2 regions of the Weissella koreensis KACC 15510 genome follow, and region 2 is predicted to be linked to the other one. Evidence: predicted binding sites of a transcription regulator. Region 2 holds the regulator's gene; the other holds the start of a gene.
The links. Region 2 encodes HrcA, which represses chaperone genes, less so after heat shock. Its sites were predicted from a motif close to TTAGCACTCNNNNNNNNNGAGTGCTAA; they were not measured.
Positions count from the first base shown of each region.

Region 1: the regulator HrcA is predicted to act here: its motif matches at 2,960-2,986, upstream of WKK_RS04670 (ATP-dependent Clp protease ATP-binding subunit).

Region 1 covers NC_015759.1:955,034-970,204, reverse strand. Annotated here, with positions in the region: gene WKK_RS04680 (dCTP deaminase/dUTPase family protein) at 1-176, opposite strand, end outside; gene WKK_RS04675 (GNAT family N-acetyltransferase) at 340-636, opposite strand; gene WKK_RS04670 (ATP-dependent Clp protease ATP-binding subunit) at 798-2,864, opposite strand; gene rpmF (50S ribosomal protein L32) at 3,167-3,340, opposite strand; gene WKK_RS04660 (sugar O-acetyltransferase) at 3,528-4,148, opposite strand; gene WKK_RS04655 (hypothetical protein) at 4,259-4,456, opposite strand; gene WKK_RS04650 (cadmium resistance transporter) at 4,830-5,396, opposite strand; gene WKK_RS04645 (ArsR/SmtB family transcription factor) at 5,480-5,800, shown strand; gene WKK_RS04640 (hypothetical protein) at 5,905-7,116, opposite strand; tRNA gene WKK_RS04635 (tRNA-Gln) at 7,350-7,421, opposite strand; gene gloA2 (SMU1112c/YaeR family gloxylase I-like metalloprotein) at 7,492-7,872, opposite strand; gene WKK_RS04625 (zinc ribbon domain-containing protein) at 7,902-8,162, opposite strand; gene WKK_RS04620 (hypothetical protein) at 8,177-8,428, opposite strand; gene WKK_RS04615 (ATP-dependent Clp protease proteolytic subunit) at 8,591-9,181, opposite strand; gene whiA (DNA-binding protein WhiA) at 9,244-10,200, opposite strand; gene WKK_RS04605 (gluconeogenesis factor YvcK family protein) at 10,309-11,328, opposite strand; gene rapZ (RNase adapter RapZ) at 11,325-12,224, opposite strand; gene WKK_RS04595 (universal stress protein) at 12,368-12,841, opposite strand; gene WKK_RS04590 (Nramp family divalent metal transporter) at 12,867-14,264, opposite strand; gene WKK_RS04585 (D-alanine--D-alanine ligase family protein) at 14,793-15,171, opposite strand, start outside.
Region 2 covers NC_015759.1:1,358,190-1,373,360, reverse strand. Annotated here, with positions in the region: gene murC (UDP-N-acetylmuramate--L-alanine ligase) at 1-1,222, opposite strand, end outside; gene WKK_RS06665 (hypothetical protein) at 1,256-1,561, opposite strand; gene ytpR (YtpR family tRNA-binding protein) at 1,571-2,224, opposite strand; gene pepA (glutamyl aminopeptidase) at 2,227-3,303, opposite strand; gene udk (uridine kinase) at 3,369-3,998, opposite strand; gene WKK_RS06645 (sensor histidine kinase) at 4,022-5,383, opposite strand; gene WKK_RS06640 (response regulator transcription factor) at 5,385-6,122, opposite strand; gene WKK_RS06635 (MFS transporter) at 6,332-7,534, opposite strand; gene WKK_RS06630 (sugar transferase) at 7,619-8,251, opposite strand; gene WKK_RS06625 (hypothetical protein) at 8,305-9,078, opposite strand; gene WKK_RS06620 (hypothetical protein) at 9,089-9,361, opposite strand; gene WKK_RS06615 (DnaJ C-terminal domain-containing protein) at 9,593-10,513, opposite strand; gene dnaK (molecular chaperone DnaK) at 10,610-12,433, opposite strand; gene grpE (nucleotide exchange factor GrpE) at 12,476-13,066, opposite strand; gene hrcA (heat-inducible transcriptional repressor HrcA) at 13,082-14,104, opposite strand; gene rpoD (RNA polymerase sigma factor RpoD) at 14,515-15,171, opposite strand, start outside.

The sequences.
Region 1 (15,171 bases), 400 kb from region 2:
CGATTTTGACGCCAGATTGACCAAAGCACTTTTAAAACATTATGTCGCCAAATTGAAGGTACCACAAACTCTTCTGCTGCTTCAAAATCATACCCTGCTGCATATTTTGTACTTCTTTGTGGTAGTTTCAAATCAGCATTTTGATATTTTTTAACGATCGCAAAGCTACGTCCCATCTTAAAGCCTCCTAAAATGAATTGTCTGTTTTCTATTATACCTAATTTACAAATAAATAATGCGTTGCCAATCACATTTTAAGATTTAAATTACTAAATCAGTCCCCCTTTTAAAGTAATAAAGCGCCCTCCTAAAAGGACGCTTAAAATTCGTGTTTAAATTTCAACTAAATGGCATACCATCATGCCATTCTATTTTTTGATATTCAGGGTTCATAAAAAATTTCTTTTTTGCATATGAACAAACTGGTCGAATTAATTTATGCTCTCGTTTAGCCATTTGTACCACTTGGGATAACATCATCCCTGCAATTCCTTGCCCTCGTAATTCCGGCGACACATTCGTTGAATCAATTGACCATACTTTTCCATCTTCAATCGTGCTATATACTAATTCAGCATCAATTTCGTTTTGTGCATCCCGGTGAATGATTCTATCTGGCTCAACTATAAACTCCATAACATCTCCACCTTTCATATCAATCAATAAAATTCCTGAAAATTTAAATATCTTTTCTTAATCCATATTACTAGCATGCTTCAAAAAACAAAACGTAAAAATATTAATTCAAATTCAGCATTGGTTGAATTTTATCATTTAATCAGACTCATTAACATCTTTTACACACCTTTAATTACAATTTTATCATCTTCCAATTTTGCTTCCAATTCATGTTCAGATGGATTATCAAGATAAAAGTCAGCAATTTGATCCTCTAATTGTTCTTGAATTACTCGTCGTAATGGACGTGCACCCATCGCTGGATCAAAGCCCAAATCAACTAACTTAGCTTTAACATCATCATCGACCTTGATCGTCAATCCAGTTGGTTCAATCATCTTATTCATGTCACCTAACATTAATTGTACAATCTTCATCAAATCAAGCTTTGTTAAAGCATTAAATTCTACAATCCCATCAAATCGATTCAAAAATTCTGGCTTAAAGTACGGAGCCAAACGTTCCATCAATTTGGTTTCATTTTTATCATCATCCAAATGATTTTGTGTTCCAGCGTTCGATGTCATAATAATAATCGTATCTTTAAACGAAACGGTGTGCCCTTGAGCATCAGTCAAACGACCATCGTCCAAAATTTGCAAGAACATATTCATCACATCCGGATGAGCTTTTTCCACCTCATCCAGCAAAATCAATGAATACGGATTACGGCGTACTGCCTCAGTTAATTGACCTGCTTCATCATAACCTATATAACCGGCTGGTGCTCCAATCAACTTAGAAACACTATGTTTTTCCATATATTCTGACATATCAAATCGAATCAAACTATCAGTAGTTCCAAATAATTCTTTTGCTAATTGCTTAGCTGTTTCTGTTTTACCAACCCCAGTTGGACCGACAAATAAGAAACTTCCAATTGGTCGATTGGCCTTATTAAATCCAACTCGATTTCGACGAATAGCGCGAGCAACTTTGGTCGTCGCCTCTTCTTGTCCAATCACATGATCTGCTAAATTATTAGCCAAATTTTGCAATTGTTTTTGCTCCGCATTCTGCAAATCACCAACTGGAATTTTTGTCTTTTCTTCCACGATTTTTTGAATGTCTTCTACGTCAATAACTTGAGTTTTACCATCAATTGGTTGTGAATCTTTGGCTGCTTGCTTTTGTCGATTCAATTGCTCAACTTGCGACTTCCAATAACCAGCCTTCTCATAATCCTCAGCGTCAATTGATTGCTGCTTCATATTCTCAGCATACTTAATCTGATTCTCTAGCTTCTTGGGATCATCCACTTTCACTTCCAAATTCTTTCGTGAGCCGGCTTCATCTATTAAATCAATTGCCTTATCAGGCAAGAAGCGTTCTGGAATATAACGACTCGATAATTCAACAGCCGCCTTAAGCGCTTCGTCACTGTACTTAACTTTATGATAATCTTCGTAACGTCCACGAATTCCTTCCAAAATCTGTAACGCTTCTTCTGCACTAGGTTCATCAACTTGAACCGTTTGGAACCGTCGAGCAATAGCTGCATCTTTCTCAATTTGGCGATATTCATTTAAAGTTGTTGCTCCAATAAGTTGGAACTCACCACGAGCAAGGGCTGGCTTCAAAATATTTCCAGCATCCATGCCACCTTCGCCCGCAGCTCCAGCGCCCATAATTTCATGAATTTCATCAATAAACAAAATTACGTCTTCGCGCTTAGTGACTTCTTCCATCAGCTTTTGCATCCGCTCTTCGAATTGCCCGCGAACGCCAGTTCCTTGAACCATTGAGACGACATCCAGACGAATCACTTCTTTACCTTGCAACTTAACTGGCACCTGACCATCAACAATTGCTTGAGCTAAACCTTCTACAACGGCCGTCTTACCGACCCCAGCCTCTCCAATCAAAACCGGATTATTCTTAGTTCTTCGATTTAATATTTCGACAACTCGTTTTATTTCATCATCACGTCCAATTACCGGATCAAATTTACCTTTCCGGGCCATTTCGGTCATATTAATTCCAAACTGTTCGAGTAAACCTTCATTTTTTTGACTGTCTGCAACTTCAGCTTGTCGCTGACGGCTAGCTTGTTCTTGCGCAGCTCGTTGTTGCATCTGCGCTCGTTGCATTTGTGCACGCTGTCTTGCTGCTGAATCACTGGTTCCATTCATTGCATTAAAAATATCATCAAAATTCGAGAAACTAAATGGATCATAATTTGCCATATTTTGTATCCTCCTATTTATTAAATCATTCTAACGAGTTAAAAGGTCCCATTTACATCTTCAACTTTGACCTTCCTTAACCTTACATGAATATTTTAGCACTCCACCATCGAGAGTGCAAGTTTTTGAACCTTTATTTTTAACTTTTTATACGTAAAATATAATCTTTTTATAACTATATTTTAATATAATTTACTATCAGTGTCAGCTTTTTCCAGTATGAAATTTTATTTAACAAAAAAAGCCCAACGAATAAAAATTCGTCAGACTTTCTAAGTTTTATTTTAAATTATCGACTAAGCTTACTTAGCTTCGATAACTTGCTTACCATTGTATGAACCATCAGCGGCTACGTGGTGGTTACGTACGTAAACACCATTTTCGTTCATGTGGATTGCAGGGGTTTGGATCCCACCGCGTCCTCCACGACGTGAACGCTTCTTAGCTTTTGAAGTCTTATGTGTTGGAACTGCCATAGTTGTATCCTCCTTTTTTACGCTACCAAGCCTAAACTGAGGAGGCAGCATTAATTAATAATCGATTATTTTTCAACTGTTCTAATTTACATGTTTTTTTGCGTTTTGTCAAGATCACATACCCAAAAAAAGCTGTAAGAGAACAACACTTAGTTCAGTTTAACACGGTTTATATAAGATTCAACCCTTATTCATGAATTTCAGGCATTTGTTTAATAACCCGTGCGGGATTACCAGCAGCCATAGTATTGCTAGGAATATCTTTAGTCACAACACTTCCTGCTCCTATAACCACATTATCCCCAATCTTCACACCTGGCAAAACAATTACTGATCCGCCAAACCAACAATCATCCCCAATCGTAATTGGTAAATCATATTGCCATCCTTCCCTTCTTAAAACAGGATTTGAAGGATGGTGATTAGGTGTATAAAGCTGGCAATTAGGTCCAATAAAACAATCTTTTCCAATTGTAACCTGCCCAGCACTTAAAATTTGCAAATTTGCATTTATAAAAGTCCGAGCACCTACTGTTAGATTATTTGGATATTCAATTGAAGTGATTGGAAAATATATATCAACATCAGCGGCAGCATGTGGTAACAATTGTTTTAATTCTCGCATAGCCTGCTCATCATCTTCAATCGCGAGTTGATTAATTTTTTGAATCCGTTGAGCACTGGTTTTTACAATTTTTTGTAATTTTGGTTCTTTAGCATATTGATACCAATCTCCATCAGCAACTTTTTTAAAAACATCTTTTCGAGCAAGCGCTTTGATATCAGGATCTTGTCTTTGTTTATTCATCTGGATAAATTATCTCCTAATTTATTTATACGAACAAATTATATCACATTATCTAGAAATGTATGCGCTTAACTCAGACTGAATTAGGTTTTTATAGGTATATTCATAAATTATTTTTTATGTTTAAAATATATTGATTTAGCTCCATGAATAATAATAGTTAACAATACAATGGGAACCACCACTAATATTAAAAAATTTCCATCTTCATTCTTTAGAAAGAAATATTTCAACAATCTTAAGATTAAAGTTCCCCAGATGGCTAACTCAATAGAATTTAAGATTCCTTCTTTAACAATGTTTTTCATCAAATATACCTCTTCGCTATTTTTTGAATCTTATATTCATGTAATATATTCCAAGGAAAAATAGTATTACCAATATTGCCACTACAGTATTACCGATTAAATTCATTCCACTTTGTCCTGAATATACTCTACATAGATAAACAATGAGGACTGATAATACAATAGAGTTTAGCAATCTCATATACATGTCCCTTACTTTCTTAATTTAAATCGGTGATGGAACCAGCCAGCTCTTAAAAACATCCGTTTTACTTTTGTATTTTTACCCTAAAAACACATACCAATGTCATGTTATCATTATGTTAGAGTCAATAAACTGCCTGAATAACCCTCTAATTGTACTACTATTTTTCGTATATGATTCAATTACAATTTAAAATAACAAGTTAAATATTTTTTCTAGCAATCCACTTTCCAATACTATAAATAAACCTATTAAAATATAAATGAGCCTAGTGATCATATCTCCAAATTTATCAAATGCCCATTTTACAATTTTGATATTACCTGTATAGTAAGCTAAGATACTAGTTATGAAAGCCAATAACATAAAATAAAATCCATAAAAAATAGACTGATTAATAGTCAACATAGATAATACTGGTACATACAAAGCTATATTATCCGCACTACATGATGTCAGGTAGAGAAAAGCAACTGTCAAAATCGACAAATTCAAATAATTATCTCGGTTCTCTTCCTCAGCACCCTTTATTCCAAAATAGACCGGAATTAATCCTAAAATACCAATTGTCCAAGAAGGAAATATCGCTTGAAACATTTGTCCAATCGTAGCGCTAATTAAATACATACCAGCAACACCAACAATATATCCAATAACGGTATCTCTAAAACCATGCCTCTTAATTAACGGTATTAATAATATGAAAAAATCTAAGTTAGCCCCTACAAATAAACTAGTCATTAATGTAAAATACATAGTTATCTCCTTTTATAACCAATTGGTTATATAACTATTAGATTATATAATGAACCTTCCTGATTATCAATGGAGAAATTAATATGAAAAAAGAAAAACCTCTTTTAGAAGAAGCTATCAAAATATTTAAAATATTAGGTAGCGAAACCAGACTCAATATTTTATTACTATTAGAAAAAAAAGATATGACCGTAACTGATCTTTTCAATGAACTCGAAGTATCGCAGCCAGCGATATCTAAACAATTAGCTATTTTAAAAGAATATAAAATTATTTCTTATGATAAAAAAGGTGTTGAAAACATTTATAAATTAAATGATTTACATATCCTAAATGTTATCAATTCAACAATGGGCCACGCTGAACACGTTTTAAATAATCAAGACTGCGATAATAACGCCTAGATAAAATCGCCTACCTTCAATTCATAAAATAATTTTATAAATATCTAAGATTTAAAAAACGCCTTAACATTTAAGTTAACGCGTTTTTTTAAGTATGAAATAATCTATGCCTTTTTATCATTATTAAATATATCCAGCATTGCTTTGATTACTAAATAAATCAAAACTATTATTTGGTTTAATAAATATAAATTAAACTTTATTGTGTCATTATTTGATATAAAAAAATTATGCAGATCGATCATTTTTAACATCGCAAATGAAAGCAATGTTATAAAAATTATAGAATATCCTATTTGACTTCCATAAGATGAAATTTGGTATTTTCTAATAATTCCGCTACCACCATTAAAAAATTCACCCTTCACATGATTTTTATTCAAATAAACGTTTAAATATCCTAAATATAGCGTCCATAACAATATACCCAAAAGATAACTATATTGATTAGGAATGCTAATCATCAAAGCTCCGAAATAAAGTAATAAATCAGGTTTTACATTAACTTTTTTGACTACGATAGATCCCGATTCGAAACCAATTAAGTACAGAATATACATAATGATTGGTGCTTTAGACCCAAACCAATTCATTGAATAAAAAGTTGCAAAAAATAATACGTATACCATCAACATTCCTCTTAATATGGTTAAATTAAAAACAATGTTCCGACTGAATTTTTTACTTACTGATATAACATACACGATTAATATAATTAAAATGATACTAATTAATAGATCTAATCCATAATTCTTAGACAAACCTTTTGAAAGTAAAAAAAGCACTCCTCTAATGGTAAAGATTATAAACACTAGGGCCAGAAACAATATTGGATTGTTATCACTTATTTTTTGTACATCTTGTTTTGCAAGATCTTTGGTCATTTTATATGCCGAAGGTAGACACAACATTGATAGGATACCATAACCTAAAAAATTAATTTGATAATAACTTTCAGAATATGGATGCGCTAATAATATTGCTACTAACATAACTATTAACAACATAAATATTGACCAGATGTATTTCTGATTAATTTTACTTGTATAGTCCAAATCAACCTTACCAGCAAAAAAAGTCGGCCATAAAGTCGCTGAATGGTAACCCAACAAGATCCCCGCTAATAGGCTACTATAGATATTCAAAGGAATCATCGCCATGCTCAAAGCTCCCAATATTCCAGCAGCAATGCTAATTAAGATGTTATTCCATTTATTGGAAAAAATATTAAATAGCATAATACTGACTGATCTGGTTGCATATATAAAAGCTAAGGTAACTAACAACAAAGGATTATGATTATTTGCATAAGCCATTAAAGTTATAAAATAAGGCAAAAATACACATACATTTGCAATAAAATTTAAAAATGAATAACTAAATATCATATCATTTTTCCTTTACTATTATTTAGTATATAAAAAACCGCTTCAACAATAAAGTTAAAGCGAGTATAGGCCTTTAAGGCGTTTAATTTTTCGATCATCATTTAACTTAAATCAAATTACAACTAATGCTTACCAATGTGCTGATCAATTTAGTTAAACTACTGGGTATGCTGGATTCGAACCAGCGCATGCTAGTACCAGAAACTAGTGCCTTACCGCTTGGCTAATACCCAATCATAATACACCCTATTATATAACAAGCATATTGGCAATTTCAAGAACTAAATTTCGGATTTAATGATTCTATTCATGAAGTTCCAAAGGGAGCCCATCAGGATCAAAGAAGAAGGTCATCTTTTTATTTGTTAGTTCATCCATCCGTACCGGCTCAAATTCAATTCCTTGAGCATTCAATTCAGCTAAAGCTTCGTCCATATTTTCAACTTTAAAAGCTAAATGCCGCAATCCCAAAGCTTCAGGATAGGTAAGGCGCTTAGGAAAATGGTCTGCAATAAAAATTTCTAATTCTTGATCACCCAAACGCAAATCAAGTTTAAGATCATTTTTAGCTGGACGCGGAGTTTCACGAATAACTTCAAAGCCTAATTGATCAACATAAAATTTCTTGGTTTCTACATAATCTGATGCGTTAATAGCAATATGATGAATTACTGAAAATTGCATATTATCAACTTCCTTTACTAAATATAATGTTAATTTTTAAACCTTTTCGTGTTCTTCAACAACATTGGATAAGATTTTTTCATTAACCATTTCGCCATTTTGCTTCCACGTGCCTGATTTATTCCCCTCAAACCAATTTCCAACATATCGTTATAATTTAGACTCGGTTGAACAAATTGGCCATTTAAATAACATTGAGTACAATATATTTGACTACGTGAACCATCCGTTTCAGTTCCTAAAATATTTTTATTTAATGGCATTGCACAACTTTGACAAAACTTTTCCATAATTATAACCGTCCTTAATTCAATTGATTTAAAATTTCTAGCAAAACCGCAGCATCGGCTTCTTTTCGAAAACCAACTAAAACATTTTTAAAATTTGAATTTTCAAAATAGGCTCGATTTTGATCAAATAACAATTGATAAGTTACATCATCTTTCAATAACATAGCCAATCGTCCCCACGTAATCGGTTGATCAGGTTGTTTAACAGGGGCAATTAAAATATGTCCCCCATCATTTGGTTCTGAAACTGCGATATATTCTTGCATAATATAACCTCAATTAATTCGTTTTTTTCACTAAAAAGTCGTGTTCAAAATATGAATCATAATACCAATTATTATATCCATTATATCAAGCTTTTACTTTAAGCCCTAAATAAATCAGGGGTCAAAGCAAAAACGCCTCAATCCCTGATCTTTTTAATGATTTTATTTATCGCTAACGTTTTTCAAAATTTTATCAATCAAGCCATATTCCAAAGATTCATCAGCATCAAGCCAGTGATCTCGTTCAATGTCTTTATTAACACGCTCTAAAGGTTGATCAGAGTTTTCAGCCAAAACTTGTGCTAAACGCTTTCGTGTCTTGAAAATTTGCTCATAAGCAATTTTCATTTCAGTTTCTTGTCCTTGCGTTCCGCCCATTGGTTGATGAATTAGGAATTCAGAATTAGGTAGCATGAAGCGCTTCCCTTTTGTTCCTGATGAAGCTAAGATAGAAGCCATTGAAGCAGCTAAACCTACAACAATTGTTTGTACATCAGCATGCACAAAGTTCATCGTATCATAAATTGACATACCGGCGATCACTTCACCACCTGGTGAGTCAATATACATATAAATGTCCTTATCAGGATCTTGTGCATCTAAGAATAATAATTGTGCTTTAATTGTCGCAGCCATTGCTGAGTTGATTTCACCCGTCAACATAATAATACGATCAATTAGTAAACGTGAATAAATGTCATATGAACGCTCTCCACGTGCAGATTGTTCAATGACGTATGGAATTGGATTCATTAAGTACAAACCTCCTATGAATGTGTATGTTTCATTTTATATTTTATTTGTTTTGAGGTCAATCACTTAATCGTTTTTGGTAATTGTCCACCATTCCTGAAACTTTCAGCAAGTTCTGAAATTTTACGTAAACGATGATTGACCCCAGATTTGGTAATTTGACCAGAATGAACATACTGTCCTAATTCTGATAAAGGATCATCGCGATGTGCCAGTCTAATTTCAGCAATTTCTCTTAATTTAATTGGTAATCGATCTAACCCAATTTCTTCATCTAAAAACTCGATATCCTGAACTTGTTTTTGACTAGCGCTGACCGTTTTGTCGATATTAGCATTCTCAGCGTTAACTAACCGATTCACGGAATTTCGCATATCCCGCATAATTCTAATATCTTCAAATTTCAACATAGCAACCGTAGCTCCCATTAAATTTAAAAGATCAACAATTTTTTCAGATTCTTTTAAATAAACAATGTATCCTGAGCGACGTTCCACAACTTTTGGTTTCATTCCAAATTTATCAATCAAGCGCGCCAACTGTTCAGCTTGTTCAATATATAGAGAATATATTTCTAAGTGATAGCGTGAAGTTTCTGGATTATTGACTGATCCAGCAGCCAAAAATGCGCCACGTAAATACGATCTAATCATTCCCTCATCAGCCAGCCAATCTTCTGAGACCGTGGCTGTAATTTCACCAGATTCAAAAATATGAAGATCATTTAAAAGCTCACTCACATCTTGATTAATACGAACAATATAAACATTATTTTTTTTCAATTTCATTTGTCGACGAACTGATATCTCAGATTCAACATCATAAAACTGTTGCAAGAGGGTTAAAATGCGACGCGCCGTGGCGGCATTCTCTGTCTGTACATTTAAAGTCCATTGCATATTGTTCAAGCCCAAAGCTCCATTCATTCGCAACAGAGCAGATAACTCCGCCTTAGCATTTGGAGCCTTAGTTATTTCTAACATAGTTAACTCTTTTTTGACATCACTAGCAAACGACATAATTACCCCCTTTCATTCTTTTTGACAAAAGGAACGGGCTGAAACATATTTCGTCGCAGCCCCGTTCTAATTTTAATTTATTTTTAAATCACCACTACATCTATCATATTACAAGGAATCTTTTCCCGTCCCCGGATCTTTGATGATTGTATATAATAATTCAGCAATCTTTTGGGCGTCATGAAAGACCCCTTCATCACGCAGTTCAATCAAGTTACCCATAATTGGAACTGCACCTTGCTTACGCACTTCTTCAGGATCAGATTTTACCTGATGCGAAATTTCGTCCCATCTTTGCCAGTCAATATAATCTTCAGGAACTAATCCGGAATTCATAATTACGGTATCAATCACATTAGCTCCAATATGTTTATTTAAGACACGTAAATGATCACTATCTGAAAAATCATCAGTTTCACCTTTTTGAGTCATAATATTAGAAATATAGATGATTCTAGCAGGAGTAATTCTTAAAGCTGAGGCTACATTTGGAATACTAATATTCGGTAAAATACTAGTATATAAAGAACCTGGTCCTAAAACAATCACATCTGCGCCCAAAATAGCATTGATGACTTCTGGCTCTGATTTTGGTTCTGAGCCATCAACGTCTTCAACCCAAATTCTTTCAATTTTTTTATGAGCGTGTGTAATCTCAGCTTCACCACTGATTGTGGTTCCATCGGTAAATGTAGCGCATAAGGTCAATGGATCATTCACAACCGGATAAACATGTCCTTGCACGTCCATCATCTGAGACAATATCTTGATCGCGGCGCTAATATCTTGGTTTTCTTGGGCCAAGGCAGCAATCATAAGATTACCAATGGTGTGATTAGCTAAAAATCCGGCGTCACTCTTAAAGCGATATTGAAAAAGATGTAAAAAATCATTAGAAGCATTCGATAAAGTTGCCATGACATTACGAATATCTCCAGGTGGTACCATCCTTAAATAATCCCGTAGTGTCCCTGAAGAACCGCCGTCATCAGCAACCGTAATAATCGCTGTTAAATCTAGAGGATAAGCCCGTAAACCATTAAGTAGAACTGATTGTCCGGTTCCTCCACCAATAACTACTACTTTCCCATTATTATTAGCAATGGATTGCTCTATTTTTGTACTCATACTTGTTGGCCATTATCTTTCCGCCGCTGCATATCACGATGGTATTCAGTAACCGGCCAACCTGCATCTTGTAACATTTTCGCAGTTCGATGTGCAAAAGCAACTGATCGATGTTGCCCCCCAGTACATCCAAAAGCAATCGTTAAAATTGAACGTCCTTCAGCTTTATAACGTGGTAACGACCATTCCAAGACGCCTAATTCTTTTTGATAAAATTCATCAGCTCCATCTGATTTCCAAACATACTTATAAACTTCATCATCAATTCCTGTTTGATTTCGTAATTTAGGAATGTAATAGGGATTATCTAAGAAGCGAACATCAATCACCAAATCAGCATCTAAGGGAGCTCCATACTTAAATCCAAAGCTCATTACCTGAACTTTAAATAAATTAGAATGAGCAACTTGATCTCCGTAGTTACGTAAAATTGTTTTGCGTAACTCACGTGGCCCAAAATTAGACGTATCTATAACTTCGGTTGCTAGTCCTTTAATATCATCTAATAAATTCCGTTCCTTTTTAATATCATCTAAAGTCCCAGACCCATCACTCAGCGGATGGTGACGGCGTGTTTCTTTATAACGTGCAACCAATTCTCCATCGGAGGCATCTAAAAATAAAATTTTCAATCGATATGCCTGATCCTGATTTTGATTCAACATGTTTTGAACAATTTGACTTAAATTAGCAAATATTTGTTCTGAACGTAAATCAATAACCACTGCAGCATTCACTGTTGGATCTTGTTTTTGCATGAGCGCCCAATAATTAGGCAACATCTCAGCTGGGAGGTTATCCGTTGTAAAATAATTTAAGTCTTCAAACGCCCGCATTGCGACCGTTTTACCAGCTCCGGAAACACCAGTTATAACGACTAATTCTGGTTTATGCATTGCAAATCCTCCCTCAATTGTTCCTTTATATCCCAAATTATACCATGCCTAGACCAAGTTAATTAATAAAAGAATGTAACAAAAAAACCAGGACAAATATCCTGGCTTTTTTACATTTGAAATTTATAAATTATTTAACTGATTTAGTGCCGATATAGTTGACGTGCAACCAAAGTTGAAACTCGTGCATGCCTAGAGACATAAGCTGCTTGCGATCCTAGTGAGTCCCAGAATCCTTCATGCGAATGAGCTCCCACCACAATTAAGTCAGCCTGAACCTTAGGCGCAATTTCATGGACTAAAATATCACCAGCTTTGGCTCCATCTTCAAAGACCACTTCAACATCTTTAACACCTTTGGAATGGGCATAATCACGGTAACGTTCCAGATTGGCTTGATATTCGTCACGTTTTTCTTTCACTAATGATAATGACATAGCTTCAAGAGTTGAAAGGTCTCCCATCTCTAGAACTGTTGCGATAACTAACTTTGAATCATCTTCGCGAGCTTGATGCACCGCATTGATAAGGGCGAAATATCCTTGTTCTGACTCATCCACACCTACTAAAATTGTTTTAAATTGGTTTGGTTCAACATCAAAATTTAATCCACTCATATTAGTTCTCCTCATTCTCTAGAAATTAAAACAGTGCAATGATTTTTCCAAAAATATCAATTACAAGTTGAATATTTAATCCTGTCAAAACAATGAATATTAACCATGCTAAGATGATCATCCACTTTGGATTAACGAACTCTTCACCCATGATCTTCTTTGATGAAGTAAAGTAAATCAACGGTGCCATCGCAAATGGTAATGCAACCGACAAGAATACTTGTGAATAAATCAGAAGTTGATCTAGCTTAGCTTCATTTCCGCCATACATAAGTGTGAAGATAATAACTGGCAACAAAGCCAATCCACGCGTTACCAAACGTCGGAGCCACATTGGAACCTTCAAATGCAAGAATCCTTGCATGATAACTTCTCCAGTTAGAGTTCCCGTAATTGTTGAATTTTGACCTGAAGCTAACAAAGCAACGGCAAACAAAGTTGACAAGACTGGTGAGGCAACCGCCCCAGCAATCGTATTATCTTGTAAGGCGTTATACATAGCGCCAAAGGTTCCAACTTGATCAGCATGGCCAAAGAAAAGTGCAGCCCCTAGAATCAAAAGTAATGAATTAATTACAAAGGCTAATGACAATTGAATATTTGAATCCCAAGTCATGAAGCGTACTGCTTCTTTTAATTCACCCTTGTTTTCTCGATCAATCTTACGAGTTTGTGAAATTGAAGAATGAAGATACAAATTATGGGGCATAACTGTTGCTCCAATAATTCCCAAGCTCAACATCAAACGTGTTTCACCACCACCCATAGCATGCGAATTATTCATCGTTTGTAATGATGGTAAGTAACCCTTAAACATGGCCGCAATATCGGGTTGTGACAAAATAACAAGGTAAGCAAAGATGGCTAAAATTGTTAGAATCAAAGTCATGACAATTGCTTCGATTTTACGGAAACCGAACTTCATTAATAATAGCAATAAGAATACATCTAGTGCAGTTGTCAAAACTGAGGCAATCATTGACCAACCAAACAACAAGTGTAAGGCGATCGCTCCCCCAATAACTTCAGCAATATCAGTCGCCATTAAGGCCAACTCTGTCATAATCCAAAGTGCGATTCCGGTTTTTTTACCAGTTCGAGCTCGTGTGGCTTGTGCTAAGTCTTCCTGCTTAACCATTCCTAGCTTTCCAGCCATATGTTGCAATAGCATCGCAATTAGCGACGAAATTAGAATAATTGATAACAGTAGGTAGTGATATTGCGCCCCACCACCTACAGAGGTTACCCAGTTTCCAGGATCCATATAGCCCACTGCAACCAGTGCACCAGGTCCAGAGAAAGCAGCTAACTTATGCCAAAAGGATCCAGACATTGAGGCTTCAACGGAACCGTTGACTTCCTCTAAGCTCAAATCATCCCCAGCATCTTCAATCATGTGATGCTTCTTACTAGCTTCGACCATTTCAAATCTCCTTTTCGACTATTGAGATATTTGCATATCTGTACGTCTATTAAATTGTTTGACCATTTGATCTAGGAGCGAGTTCTACCGGTCTCGCAACTAACCTGTCCGTAATTCTAACCTAGGTCATTTTACGGTCTTTATTGAAAACTTGGCTAAATATAATTCATAAAGGTTTTCATTCAACCATTAGTTGAAAGCTTATGAATGATACCTAACTCGCGCCCTATCTCTTTTGGCTGGTCTTATTGTCTATCTAATTTCACAAATTGTCAATCATATTTTAAGATAGGTTTAATGTAAGCGTTATTTTTTATGATGTCAAATTTAACGAGTTTTCATACTTTTAAGATAGAGCCTAATATAGAGAAATTATATCGCCTAAACTATGTATATATATAACTAATAAATCTAATTTAAAAAACATTGGTTTATTTTTTTAATAGAGTATTAATTGTAATTTTTAATATCAAAAAAGGCCGTGATAATTTTATCGCGGTCTCTTTTAATTTAATATTTTTATATATTTTATTCTTTCACATCGGCGTTATATTTTTTCTCACCAACATGTTCTTCACCCAATGAAACGAAATCATATGATAGAGCAGCATTTCGTTTAAATTCAGCCAAACCATAATTAATAATTTCGTCAATTAATTCTGAATAGCTAATTCCTGAAACTTGCCACATTTGAGGGTAAAGTGAAATATTAGTGAAGCCTGGTAAGGTATTTGGTTCACCCAAGTATGGGGTTCCATCTTCATCTAACATGAAATCCATTCGCGTCAATCCAACCAAGCCCAATGCACGGTATGCTTTTAAGGCCATCGTTTCAATTTCTTTGACAGTTGCTTCTGGTAACTCAGCTGGTAACTCAAAAACCATCCCTGAAGCATCCACGAATTTA
Region 2 (15,171 bases):
CTACATCATCAGGTGAGATAATTCCTCCAAACTTTGTCATCTTAGCCCCAAGGTCAGCTGAAGAAATATTACCTTGCGTCTCGCGAGCTGAGGCAAAAATATCTGTCAAATAGACACGATCAGCGAGATCTAATGATTCCGCAAATTCATCTAAATAGGCGATCGTTCTTGAAAAAGTGTGTGGTTGGAAGACAGCAACTAGTTCACGACCAGGAAATTTTTGTCGGGCCGCATCCAAAGTTGCTTTAATTTCAGAAGGATGATGCGCATAATCATCAATAATCGTAACATCACCCACTGTCTTTTCAGTAAAGCGGCGTTTTACTCCTTTAAAGCTCAATAACTCTTGCTGCAACAAATCAAGATCGATTTCTTCAACGTATGCCACAGCGATAACTGACAATGAGTTTAAAATTCCATGTATTCCAAAGAGCGGAACTTGGAAATTACCAAGTAATTCATCATGATAATAAGCATCAAAACTTGATCCCTTAGTTGAACGTTTGATATTTTTAGCAATAAAATCATCTTTATCATTCAAACCGTAGTAGTAAACTGGGACATCCGTTTCCAATTCACGTAATTTAACATCATCACCCCAAGCAAAGATTGCCTTCTTAACATTATGACTAAAATCATTGAAAGCATCAAATACATCATCAATATCTCGATAATAATCAGGATGATCAAAGTCAATATTCGTCATAATAGCATAATCAGGGGTGTAATCCTTGAAATGACGACGATATTCGTCAGCTTCAAAGGCGAAGAAACGAGCATCTGGAACCCCTTTTCCCGTTCCATCACCAATCAAATATGAAGTTGGAGCAATCCCTGACAAAACATGAGCTAAAAGACCGGTTGTTGATGTTTTACCATGGGCCCCAGCAACACCAACTGAAGTGTATTGACCAATCAAGGTCTGAACTAATTCAGGATAAGTTAGCATTTCAACTTCTGAACCTAATTTCAAAGCTGCTGCTACTTCCACTTGTTGATCATCAAAAGCATTTCCTCGGATCACAATCATTCCTGGCTTAATATTTTGAGCATCAAATGAATACATCGGAATGCCAGCAGCAGCAAGCGGCTTTTGAGTAAAAGTATATTGATCAATATCTGATCCAGACACTTCATAGCCTTGATCGTGCAGAATTAACGCTAGCGAACTCATTCCTGATCCTTTAATTCCAATAAAATAATATAATTTCTGTTTGTCCATTACTTATTACCTTCTTCTGACTTATTTTGAATTTTATTTAAAATAATTCAAATTAACTTGTTGTGCCACCGAATTTTCTTCGGAAATAATATCATCCAAACTTAAGCCTAGGCCTCTACTCTTTACAAGCATCTCATTAGAATCAATTACCACATCGGGTGTTTTAGTTTTAGCTTTAATTTCATTTACTGAATCGACATCAACTGATTCCTCAGGTTTCAGGTTTACTGGAGCCAAATTAATATACCCCAAATCACGTTTATGTTTAATCAGTTGTTCCACAGCTTGATCATAATTAGGAAAATATTCTTGGTAACGTAATACTGGTCGCTCTAGCATTGTGACTCCTTAGGCCTCTTGACCTTGAAATAACTTTTGAGCAGCAGGAGATTGAGGATCAAAAATCGTTCCGATCGGAGCAAAATCATCAGGCAAGATTAATGCCCCCGGTTGAGTTGGCGCGTTAGGTAAATTCAATTCACGTCCTGAAACAATCATTCCATTAGAAGTAACTCCTCGTAATTCACCAGGCCAAATAATTAATCCATTAGGCATCATTGTTCCAACTTGAGCTACCACAACTTTAATATTAGCTTGCATGTTTGGTGAACCTGAAACAATTTGAACCATTTGATCATCGCCCACTTCAGTCGAAGTCACTTTTAAATGATCAGAATCAGGGTGTTCTTCAGCGCTTCGAACATAACCAACCACCAATTTAACCTGAACCTTATCCAATTGAACTTCAAACCCAGCATTAATAATTGCTTGATTTAGTTGATCAATTTGCGTATTAGTCAAAAATATCTGACCTGCTTGAAAATCTTTAACATCAATAATATCAGCGACCTTCAAAAAATTAACGCCTACTAAATCACCAGATTGACTCATAATAACTGTCACATTATTTTTGGTCTCAGCTAGATCTTTTTCACTAGATGGTGCTGTGATTGCAATTAAAACATCCCCTAAAGCTGCAGGGTTATAACTTGTAATTAACATATTTAATCTCCATAAATAATATCATTGACGGTGGCCGCATCTAATTGCAAAATCAAGCGTTCCACCAAGGACTTTGCTGCTTCAAAATCAGCAATTGACCAAAGCGTTTGGTGTGTATGAATATAACGAGAAGCTACACCTAGTGTAACTGATGGAATCCCATTATTTTGTGATTGTGCACCAGCAGAATCCGTGCCCCCATTTGGGACAAAGTATTGCAGTGGTATTTTTTCATCATTCGCAATATCCAAGATGAATTCTTTCAATCGACGGGGCATAATAACCCCTGGGTCCACAACTCTTAAGATGGTTCCTTGATCTAATTGACCTTGTCCGGTAGAACTATTTAAATCGTCCGCGGTTGAACTATCCAGACCAAAGAAGATATCCGGTTTTAACTGATGAACAGCTGGTCCAACCCCACGTAAACCAACTTCTTCCTGAACATTAGCCCCCATCATTAAGGTGTTAGGTAGAGTTTGATCTTGTAATTTATCTAAGACATCCAAAATAGTTACCAGACCAAATCGATTATCCCAACTTTTTGAAATCACGCGTTTTTGATTAGCTAAGAGTTCTGTTTTAACTTGCGGCACGATAAAATCACCAGGTCGAACTCCAAATTCTAATGCTTCTGACTTTGATGTAAATCCACCATCAAAAAGAATATCATCTAAGTTCGGTGCACCATTAACTCCACTTTGGTTTCGTAATAGATGTGGCGGAATTGATGATGATATTACTGGATAACTTTGTTCCCGTGTAAATAAAGTAAATCGTTGAGCTGATACCACAAATGGATTCCAGCCACCTAAAGGCTTCACTTCCAATAATCCTCGATCTGTTACCGCTTTAACAATAAACCCAACCTCATCAAAATGAGCTCCAAACATAATCCGAGGAGCTTTTTCATCGTTATTTTCACGAATTCCGTATAAACCACCTAGACCATTTTGAACAACTTTATCAACTAATGGCGTTAAATCTTTTCGAAAAGCTTTACGGACCATAAATTCTTGTCCTGATGTTCCTTGTAATTCTGTATATTTAACAATTCTTTCCCATGTTGACGTATCCATTTCAAGCCTTCTTTCTACATCATCTTTATCTTTCAAATAATTCTATTCTAAAGTATGTTTTATTATTACTCCTGGCTTAAAAAACCACGAATTTGTGATTCTAACATATTGATAGCAATCTTATTTGATCCCCCTTCAGGAATAATAATATCTGCATAACGTTTGGTTGGTTCAACGAATTGATGATACATTGGTTTAACTGTATCTAAATATTGATCAATGATTGATTTAGGTGTACGTCCACGCTCAACCATATCCCGTTGTAATCTGCGAATAAAACGAATATCATCATCAGTATCAACATAAACTTTAATGTTAATTAAATCTCGTAATCGTGCATCCACAAAAAGCAATACACCTTCAACGATAATGACATCGGCTGGCTGAACAGTTAGCGTCTCTTTTGACCGAGTTGAATTAACATAATCATAGATGGGCTCCTCGATTGTCTCTCGTTTCAATAGCTCTTGTAGTTGATTAATCATCAAATCAGTATCAAAAGCATCTGGATGATCATAATTCCTAGCCCGTCGTTCATCTAGGGTTAAGTGATCTTGTTGCTTATAATAGGAATCCTGTGCAATCATAACAACTGATTCCCCTGCTAAATGTTCCACAATTTCTCGACTAACCGTAGTTTTTCCTGAACCCGAACCACCACTAACTCCAATAATAATTGGCTTTTTCCCTAGCATATTATTTATTCTCTCTTTATTTTTTATTTGATTGGTAAATCAATTTTAATCGTTGTCCCAACACTCACTTGACTCTTAACATTAATTGTACCATGCAATTTATCAACCCACTCGTGAACAATTGATAATCCAAGACCAGTACCTGGAATTTGTTGATTTCGTGACTTATCAATTCGATAAAAACGATCAAAAATTTGATTTTGGGCGTTGCTAGCAATACCTAATCCGGTATCTTTGACGCTTATTTTAATGCGCTGACCAATTTTTTCAACTCTAATTATTAATAACCCATTCTTTTTATTATATTTAATCGCATTAGAAATTAAATTACTTAAAATTTGTTGCAATGGTTCTAAATAATATTCAATCTTTAAATTAATCATTAATTCTAGACGTAAATTTTTAGCCTCAATAGCTTGTGCCTGGCCTTTTAAGATAGTTTGTACAACCTGATCTACATCTATTTTAACAAGTGGCAATACCTTATCCTCTATTTTAATCACCGACAAAATATCATTGGTTAAGTCTAATAATCGCTTAGATTCGTGCGCAATAATATCCAGAAATTCATGCTTAACTTCTTCTGGCATAGTTTGATCATCTAAGAGGGTATCAGTAAAACCAATAATTGAGGTCAAAGGTGTTTTTAATTCGTGCGAAACATTCGCCAAAAATTTAGTTTGTTGGAACTGTGCCTCAATTAGATCAGTTACATCATAAAAAGCAATAACAACGGTATCTGATTGCATAGTAGATCGATAATACTCCATGGTTAAATCTAAAAATTTAGCTTTACTACCTTGTTCTAAAGTAATCATTTTATGATGATTACCCTTTTTCAAAATTCCACGTTCAATAAAGGCGATCAAATCATGATAATTCAAAAGGTCATCATAGTGATGTCCAATAACCTCATCTGGTAATTGAAGTGCTTGCCTTGCTGTTGGGTTGATACGCAAAATTTGACGACTTGTCGTAATTTCAATAATTCCAACAGGCATATCGTTCCAAACCGTATTTAAAATATTCTCATTATGTAAGGCCATTTGAATTTGAACTTGCTTCTCTTGCTGCAATCGATTAACAGTTTGTGCTAAAGGTGCTAAACGATGTCTGGGATCTAAAATAATATTTCCACGCTCACCAATCTGACCTATCCGATTATTAAATTCAGCTAGAGCTTGATCTTGCCTATATTGCATAATAGCTGATATTAATCCTAGTATTATAGCCAAGCTAAGTTCCACTTCAAGGCCCATAAAAAGCGGCCACGCCTTGATATCAGCATTTAATTTTAAAATAATAAAAGTACAGAATTGAAGAATTAAAAAGACAATCAACATACGCCAAAACCACTGACGCATGTATTTCCACCATTTCTGCATATTATTTACTTTCCTCCTGGCTAAATCGATAACCAAAACCTCTGACCGTTTTAATAAGCATAGGGTCTTTAGGGTTAGCTTCGATTTTGTCTCGCAAGTTCGATAAATGCATATCAACCATTCTTGTATCTAAACCAGATAATTCAATTCCCCAAGCACCTTTTGCCATTTCTGAACGATCTAAAGTCCGCCCCGCATGTTGCATCATATAAGCTAATAGATCATATTCTTTAGGCGTTAAGTTTAACATGACCTGATCTTGGTAAACTTTTTGTTGAAATAAATCAATTTGTAAATTATGTAGATGAATCGAATTCATTGTTGTTCCATCTGAAAGCGCATTACGACCATTCTTAATTACTTTCTTGTGTGCTTTAGTGTTGCGACGTAGCACTGCTTTAACCCGTGCAAGTAATTCTCGCACTTGAAAAGGCTTAGCCAAATAATCATCGGCACCACTATCTAATCCGTTGACCTTGTCACTTTCAGTATCCATTGCAGTCAACATAATAATTGGTACACTATTATGCTTTTTCCTTAATTGTTTAGTGAGGGTCATACCATCAACACCTGGTAACATTAAATCAAGAAGAATCAAATCTGGATGATGTTCCTCTACTAGTTCGATAACTGCCTGACCATCACCAGTAGTCACGACATTAAAGTTATTTTGCTCTAAATTATATTTTATTAATGTTACAATTGCTGGCTCATCATCAACGACTAAAATAGTTGTCATAAACATCGCCCCCATTTAGATGTTATAAATATACTGTTTATCATTTTATCAAATTTTATCGTTCAATATCAATACTTTAAGTCTGTTAAATACTAATATTTCGCTAAGTTAAACAATAAAAGCTTAAAATATTGATACTATTTTTAAATATTCAAAAAAAGTCACCATTTTATGCTAAGCACAAGACGATGACAATTTATAATTAAGAATTAATTTAAGCTTGCTTGTTTTTTATGCTTAATGAGCCAATGGATCGTCCAGATTCCAAATAACATCAATCCTCCGAAGATATAAAGAATCTTTGATCCGAATGGTTCCACCATATAACCTACTAAAATCACAATCATAGGTACCCATAAATCAATTGAGAAAAACGAGATACTCATCACTCGACCTAAGAATTTAGGATTACTTTCCTGTTGATTGACTGTATTAATTTTAATCGTGACAGAAGCTCGTACAGCCCCTGCAGCAATTACCAAAACGGTCAAAACCGGTAAATATGGGAAAACCGCTGCTAAAATATAAACAACACCTAAAATAGATAGGTCAAGATATAAAGTTTGCAATCGATTAAATTTTGGCGCCCGCGCTAACCAAATCCCCATGATTAAGCCCGCTATTGCTGCCAAAGATAACATTCCAGAATAAATTTTTGCATCCCCACCATAAACTTTTTGTACTAAATATGGAGTTGCCACCACAAATCCTTCCGAAAAGAAGTTTGACCACATGGCTAACAACATCGATTCTAGTAATTTTGGTGTATTGAAAACATAATGATAACCTTCAACAATCCCTTTAAACATTGGTTGATGATTTTTAGCAACTTTTTCTGGATGATATTTAATCAAGGAATTAATTCCAGCTGTTAAAATCAAAAGCCCACTATAAATTAACAAAAAATCTTTAAAATTAATCCAATTTAATGAGAGTAAAACTCCTCCAGCCATTGGTCCTAAAGCCTGACCCAAGGTAAAAGCCATACTAATCATAGCATTAAATCGTGGCACTCGATTGGCCTTAATGACATCGGGTAAAAGCGTCCGTCCCGCTGGATATGCAAATGATATATCAACATTCAAGACAAAGGTTACCGCAAATAAAAGCCAGATTTGCGGATTATCAGGATTCAAGAAAAATGACAGCAATAATATAATAATACCACCAACTAAATCTGCACCCGCTAATAACATTTTACGATTATATCGATCCAATAAAATCCCAACTATCAGGTCGCAAATCATAAATACCACAAATCCAAAACCTGTTAACCAACCTAAAATTTTTGCATTACCAAAACTAGCTACTAAAAACCAGTTCAAAGCAAAACGGTAAATCCCTTCGCCAAAAACTGAGGCAAAATTCGACCCCAATAACGGCCAACTAAAATTCTGTTTTTTTGTTTCCATTTCCAACTTGAATTCCTCCTAAAATAAAAGGGCACGGATTTGATTAATCCAAGCCATTTTATTCATTAATTTTTTTAATTTATCCTACTGTGCTCCACGCGCTGTACAAATAGCCACAAAATTTTTAAATAGGACAACAAAATCAAACCATTGACTTTGATTATCAATATATTGTAATTCAATATCAGCACGTTGTGGATATTGAATATTACTACGCCCACTTCCTTGCCATAATCCCATTGCACCTGGTCTCACTGACAATAATTTATTAATCCGCTCAACCGTCTCATATTCATGAAGTTCAGAGGGAACAATCGGGCGTGGCCCAATCACAGTCATATCACCAATTAAAATATTTAAAAATTGAGGCATCTCATCAATACTTGTTTTACGAATAAAAGCACCAAAACGAGTAATTCGAGGGTCTTCACCAATTGGTAATTTATAGCCATTATCAACAAATTTTTTATAAAGAACTGGATTTTCATAAAGACGTTCTTCAGCACCAACAACCATCGAACGAAATTTATAAATTTTAAATGGTTTTCCATATTCACCAATTCGCGTTTGTTTATAGAAAACTGGTCCTCGATTAAGTCCAAAGAGATAAAAACAAGTAACGATTAGAAAAAGTGGTGACAACATAATCAAAGCAAAAAGTGAAACCGAAATATCAACAAATCGTTTTGAAAAAACATATAAAGAATTTTTTCTCATAACTTACCTAATCATCCTTCCCTATTCAAACTTTTTATCTTGTTAAGTTTACTTTAAAACTTAGCAGTCATTTTTTGCGAGTCACTAGTAATAACATTTTGGTTTTGATCTAATACCGGTGCAAAAGCGATGGTTGCTCGATTTAAGATTTGTTTTTCTTGACCGTCTTTTCCAACTAAAATAGTTGCAAAAGTTTCTACAGTTTCTCCTGGTTGAATCATTTTTTGACTCAACTTCGCATCATTATCCAAACCACTTTGAACAGTCACCACATCGTTTGATGATAATTCAACTTCCTTTACACCGTCCGTTTGAATGATTCGGTTAGTTTTATTAGTGATTGAATAATTAAGTATTAAGGTCTGATAGTCACCATCAATACTACGATCATTCAATGCCATCCTTGCCATTTGTAAGGCTTCATCTGTTTTTGGTTGATTTAATTGTACCTTTATCTTATTTAAAGTATAACTCACCTCAGAATCCATTAATTGTTGATCAGGATTGGCGTTTATTTGTTGTAATTCACTTCGATTTCCAGCAGGACTGATACTATATTGCCCCGGCTTAGTTAAATTTCCACTTGCAACATATTGGTCAGAGTTACTATCGTTCTTAGAAACTTCATAAGTCCTTTTATTTGTCTTATGCTTAGCCCCATCTTGTAACGGTTTAATTGAATCTTCATTTATCTTCTGGCTTGTCTTAATTTGTCCTTGATTCTGACTATCATTATTTTTGTGAGTGAATTTTGCTATAGCAATTCCAATAATTAATAATAAAATAATTGCAGCAATTCCAATCAGCCACCATCTCTTCTTTTTCAAGTTTTAATACCTACCCTAAAATTAATTGTATTCCATTAACACGATAACCAAAAACTGAATGCATTTTTTGATCAACCTCGAATATTAACTTGCTTTGATCCCAACCGTTTAAATTACGTAAGTCCCTCAATATTAGTTGGCCTTCCATTTGTGTTTTAATTTTAATTTGTTTTTGATCTATTTCAAGTGATATCGCTGGTAAAACGATATCATGATTACGCACCATAATTTGATATTGTTCAGGCATTGCTAATGTTGATGCCCTTAATTGTGATAAATTCATAACTATCCTTCATATTATCTATTTTTTGTCTAATCTCGTCAATCTTTTAATATCTTATTTTGATCATTTGATTACAACATATCAATTAAGTAAAACATATATATTAATAATAATTATACCTAAATGTTTATAAAATATAAATTATGAACTGCGATAAACACACATTAAAAAAAGAAGTAGGCTATTAGACCTACTTCTTTAACTTTAAATATTAATTTTTTATTAAGAGATTTATTGAAATTTTTTCTTAATTTTATCTAACTTTGTTTCTTCGCCATTCATCGCATTTTGGAATTTCTTCAAAGCATCTTGTTGGTCGCGGGTTAACTTAGTCGGAACATCAATATAAACTACAACATATTGATCACCATAACCAGATCCTTGTAGGCGAGGGGCTCCTTTTCCACGTAAACGGAAACGTTTTCCATTCGCTGTACCAGCTGGTATTTTCAACTTAGCTTCCCCATGAACCGTCTTCACCAGAATTTCACCACCAAGGGTTGCTGTTGCAAAATCAAGTGGTTGTTCTAAGTAAACATCTGCTCCATCTCGTTCAAAGCCATCCTTAGATGCAGCCACATGGAATACAACGAAAAGATCTCCAAAAGGCCCACCATTTGATCCAGCTTCACCGTAACCACTCATGCGCATTTGTTGGCCGTCATCAATTCCAGCTGGAACTGTTACTTTAACCTTCTTATGTTCACTTTGACCATTTGATCCAGTGCGGTTATATTCGATTTCAGTATCTAAACCAGCAATAGCTTCTTCAAATGTTAAATTAAGACGGTATTGTAAATCAGACCCTTGTCGAGGCCGATTAGGATCAAAGGCCCCGCCGAACATTTGACTAAATATATCACCAAAATCAGAATAACCACCTTGGCCACCAAATCCACCACCGAAACCACCTTGACCACCAAATCCTTGTTGGTCACCAGTCGTCCCAAATTGGTCATATGATGCACGCTTCTTTTCATCACCTAAAGTTTCATAAGCATCTTGAACTTTTTTATAGGTATCTTCGGCACCTGGTTCTTTATTAATATCTGGATGATATTTTTTCGACAATTTTCGATAAGCCTTTTTTATATCATCTTGCGATGCATTCTTATCAAGTCCTAACGTTTCATATAAATCTGTGTTGTTCATGAGGAAAACCCGCCTCCATTTTTTTATTTTTTATGTATAAGAAAAGGGCACAAACCCCATTCTTAATGGTAAACGTCCTCACGAGAGTAATTTCAATTACTTTTTATCGTCAGAAACGTCTTCGAAATCACCATCAACAGTATTATCATCGGCCTTATCTTCAGACCCTTCAGCACCTTGTTCAGGAGCTGCTTGTTGATACAACTTAACTGCTAACTCTTGAGAAACTTTTTCCAAAGCTTCCTTCTTTTCAGCCATTTGATCTAGATCATCAGCTTCCTTAGCAGACTTCAATTCTGTAAGAGCATCTTCAACAGGCTTCTTGTCATCAGCTGATAACTTGTCTCCTGTATCTTCCAATGTCTTCTCAGCTGAGAAAATCAATTGGTCAACATCGTTGCGCAAATCAACTTCTTCCTTACGCTTCTTGTCGGCTTCTTCATTAGCCTTAGCATCGTTCATCATCTTTTCAATTTCTTCGTCAGACAATGATCCAGAATTTTGGATAGTAATCTTTTGTTCCTTTTGAGTTCCAAGATCCTTAGCTGAAACAGTTACAATTCCGTTTCGGTCAATATCAAACTTAACTTCAATTTGTGGTACACCACGTGGAGCAGCTGGAATATCAGCCAATTGGAAACGTCCTAATGTCTTGTTGTCAGCGGCCATAGCTCGCTCACCTTGCAAAACATGAATATCAACGGCTGGTTGGTTATCAGCAGCAGTTGAGAAGACTTGTGACTTTGAAGTAGGAATAGTTGTATTACGATCGATCAACTTAGTGAATACACCACCCATCGTTTCAATTCCAAGTGTTAATGGTGTGACATCAAGCAAAACGACATCCTTAACATCACCAGTAATAACACCACCTTGTACAGCAGCTCCCAAAGCAACCGCTTCATCTGGATTGATTGAGTGATTTGGTTCCTTACCAGTCAAATCCTTAACGAATTCTTGCACAGCAGGAATTCGAGTAGATCCTCCATTCAAGATAACTTGATCAATGTCAGCATTTGATAGTCCGGCATCCTTCAAAGCAGTTTCAACTGAAGCCTTAGTACGTTCAACTAGATCATGTGTCAATTGATTGAACTTAGCTCGAGTCAAAGTTGTTTGAATATGAAGAGGACCATTATCTGATGAAGCAATAAATGGCAAATCAATTTGTGCTTCTGTAGCTTGTGACAAAGTCTTCTTAGCAGTTTCAGCAGCTTCCTTCAAACGTTGCATAGCCAAAGCATCTTGCTTCAAATCAATACCATTTTCGTTCTTGAAGTCTTCAGCTAACCAATCAATAACCTTTTCGTCAAAGTCATCACCACCAAGGTGTGTATCTCCTGATGTTGACAAAACTTCAAAGACTCCATCCCCTAATTCAAGAATAGAAACGTCAAATGTTCCACCACCAAGGTCATAAACTAAGACTTTTTCATCCTTAGTCAAATCATCAAGACCATATGCCAAAGCTGCAGCCGTTGGTTCGTTGATAATACGTTCAACTTCCAACCCAGCAATCTTACCAGCATTCTTAGTAGCTTGACGTTGTGCGTCGTTAAAGTATGCAGGAACAGTGATAACAGCCTTATCAACTGTTTCTCCCAAATAATCTTCAGCATACTTCTTGATGTATTGCAAAATCATTGCTGAAATTTCTTCTGGAGTATAATCTTTTCCGGCTACCGTAACTTTATAACCATCTTCACCCATATGTGACTTAATTGATACAATTGTATCTGGGTTTGTCATTGCTTGACGCTTAGCTGTATCACCAACTTGGCTCTCACCATTCTTAAATGAAACAACTGATGGAGTTGTCCGTCCACCGTTTGGGTTAGTGATAACTTTTGGAGTTCCACCTTCCATAACAGCAACAGCAGAATTTGTAGTTCCTAAATCAATACCAATAATCTTTGACATATTAATTTACCTCGACTTATATTTTTTAATTTTTTATTTAAATTAGTTATAAACAACAACCATTGCTGGTCGTACAACCCGATCAGCTAGTAAGTATCCCTTTTGCAAAACTTGAGCAATCGTATCAGCCGGATGTTGGTCATCCGCTGGTTGAGTTTGAACTGATTGATGCATTTCAGGATCAAATGGTTCACCAACCACACCGACAGCCTTGATGTCATTATCTCCCAAGGCGCTGTTCAAACTCTTGTAGACTATTTCTACACCACTCTTAATTTTTTGAGCGGACTCATCATTGGCTTCAACGTCAATGGCCCGTTCTAAATTATCTAAAGCTGGCAAAATTGATTTAGCTAGCTTTTGATTGGCGTACTTTAATGAAGTTGCCTGTTCTTTTGCGAAACGAGTTTGCATATTTTGCATTTCTGCATTGGTACGCAAATATTTGTCTTCTAATGCATCGTACTTTACTTGCAATTCTTGCAATGGATCCACTTCCACTGAATCTTCATCATTAGAAACATCAGCATCGGTTGCAACTGTTTCACTATCAGTTTGATGGTCTGTTTCATCAACTGGTTCTAATAACTCTTCGTCAACTGACTCTGTTTGCTCCGCCTTATTATCGGCCATACCAACACCTCTTTTCTAATAATATTCTTGTAATTCTTCTACTACGGCTTGTCGAACTTCATTTAGAATCGTAACAATCTTAGGATACGGCATATTAGTTGGCCCTAATATCGCTAGCTCTCCAAATCCATGCATCGGTATTTGGTAACGCGTTGAGACTAAACTATAAGGTTTTAAAATCTCATCTGAATTTTCTTCGCCAATTTGTACAAAGACTCCTTCATTCGCAGAACCAATAATTTTATGCATTTCTTCAGGATCATCTAACAATTGATATAAGGCCTTAATATCTCCTAAATCACTATCAGTAGTAAAGTCCATTATATTCAAACTTCCCCCAATGAAAACCTTATCCTGAATTGCCTGTGAGAGCATATCTCCAAACAATTGCAAGAAAGCTTGAGGTGACCGAATAGTTCGCTCCAAATCTAATGGAAAATCACCACTCAGACTTTGTAAAGCTTCACGAATTGGACGTCCAACTAATTGATGATTAATATATGTGACAATTATCTTTAGTTCTTCAATTGATGTTTCCTTAGGAAGACGGAAACTTTGACTGGCAGTTTGACCATTACTAGTCACTAACACTGCCATAATTTGCTGTCCATCAATTGGAATTAGTTGAAAACCCGAGAGCTTTACGTCATTAGTCGCTGGTTTTAACGCAATGGCTGTATATCCTGTGATATTTGCCATAAATTTAGTGACCTGAATTAACAAATCATCAACTTGTTGAAATCTTCGACTAAAAGTGCGATAAATTTGTTGTCGCTCCTCTTTTGAAGGACGGTGAGTTCTCATTAAATAATCAACATAGAAACGATAACCCTGTTGAGAAGGAATACGACCAGAAGAAGCGTGCTCCTTCTGAATCAATCCTTGATCCTCTAAATGTGCCATCTCATTTCGAATTGTCGCCGAACTAACCGGTAGATCTACATCAACCAACAAAGCTTTTGAGCCAACAGCTTTTCCAAATCGGATGTAATCAGCAATAATCGCATTTAAAATGATTCTTTGCCGTTCTGTTAACATCTCAATTTTTCCTTTCTTGGTTATTAGCACTCTTACTTTCTTATTGCTAACATCTATAATAATACACTCAAAAAAATAAATGTCAACTATTTTGGCACTTGATTTTATGGAGTGCCAAAACACTTAGAATAGTTCAATACATATTATGCTAATTTTAACGTTCTTACTTGATAAATAAGGGCTTTTATCCATTAAAATACCAAATTAAAGTTATCATCAATATCGGCTTTCGTACCAAAAGTATAAAATAATTCACTATTATTAAAATTTAAAATAAAAAATAAAAAAGAATTATCTAATGTAAGAATAAAAAATCATGAGATTTTGAAACCCATTCATCATATTACTTACAAGATAATTCTTTTTACTTATCAAAGTTAATCTTAATTATAAAAAACTTTCAATTAATTTTAGTCCAAGAAATCACGTAATTGCTTTGAACGCGTTGGATGGCGAAGTTTCCGAAGCGCCTTGGCTTCGATTTGACGAATTCGTTCTCGCGTCACACCAAAGACTTTACCAACTTCTTCTAATGTTCGAGTCCGGCCATCTTCTAATCCAAAGCGCAAACGTAAGACGTTCTCTTCACGATCAGTTAGAGTATCTAGTACTGATTCTAGCTGTTCCTTCAACATTTGATATGCGGCGGAATCAGCTGGTGAAACAGCTTCATTGTCTTCAATGAAATCACCTAGATGTGAATCATCTTCTTCACCAATTGGCGTTTCTAAGGAAACTGGTTCTTGCGCAATTTTAAGAATATCACGAACTTTTTCTGTCGCAATATCCATCTCAGCCCCAATTTCCTCAGGAGTTGGTTCTCGTCCCAAATCAGAAAGCAATGATCGTTGGATTCGGATTAATTTATTAATCGTTTCCACCATATGCACTGGAATTCTAATTGTACGAGCTTGGTCGGCAATTGCGCGAGTGATCGCTTGACGAATCCACCATGTGGCATAAGTTGAAAATTTGAACCCCTTACGGTAATCGAACTTCTCAACTGCCTTCATCAAGCCCATATTTCCTTCTTGAATCAAATCCAAGAATTGCATTCCACGACCAAC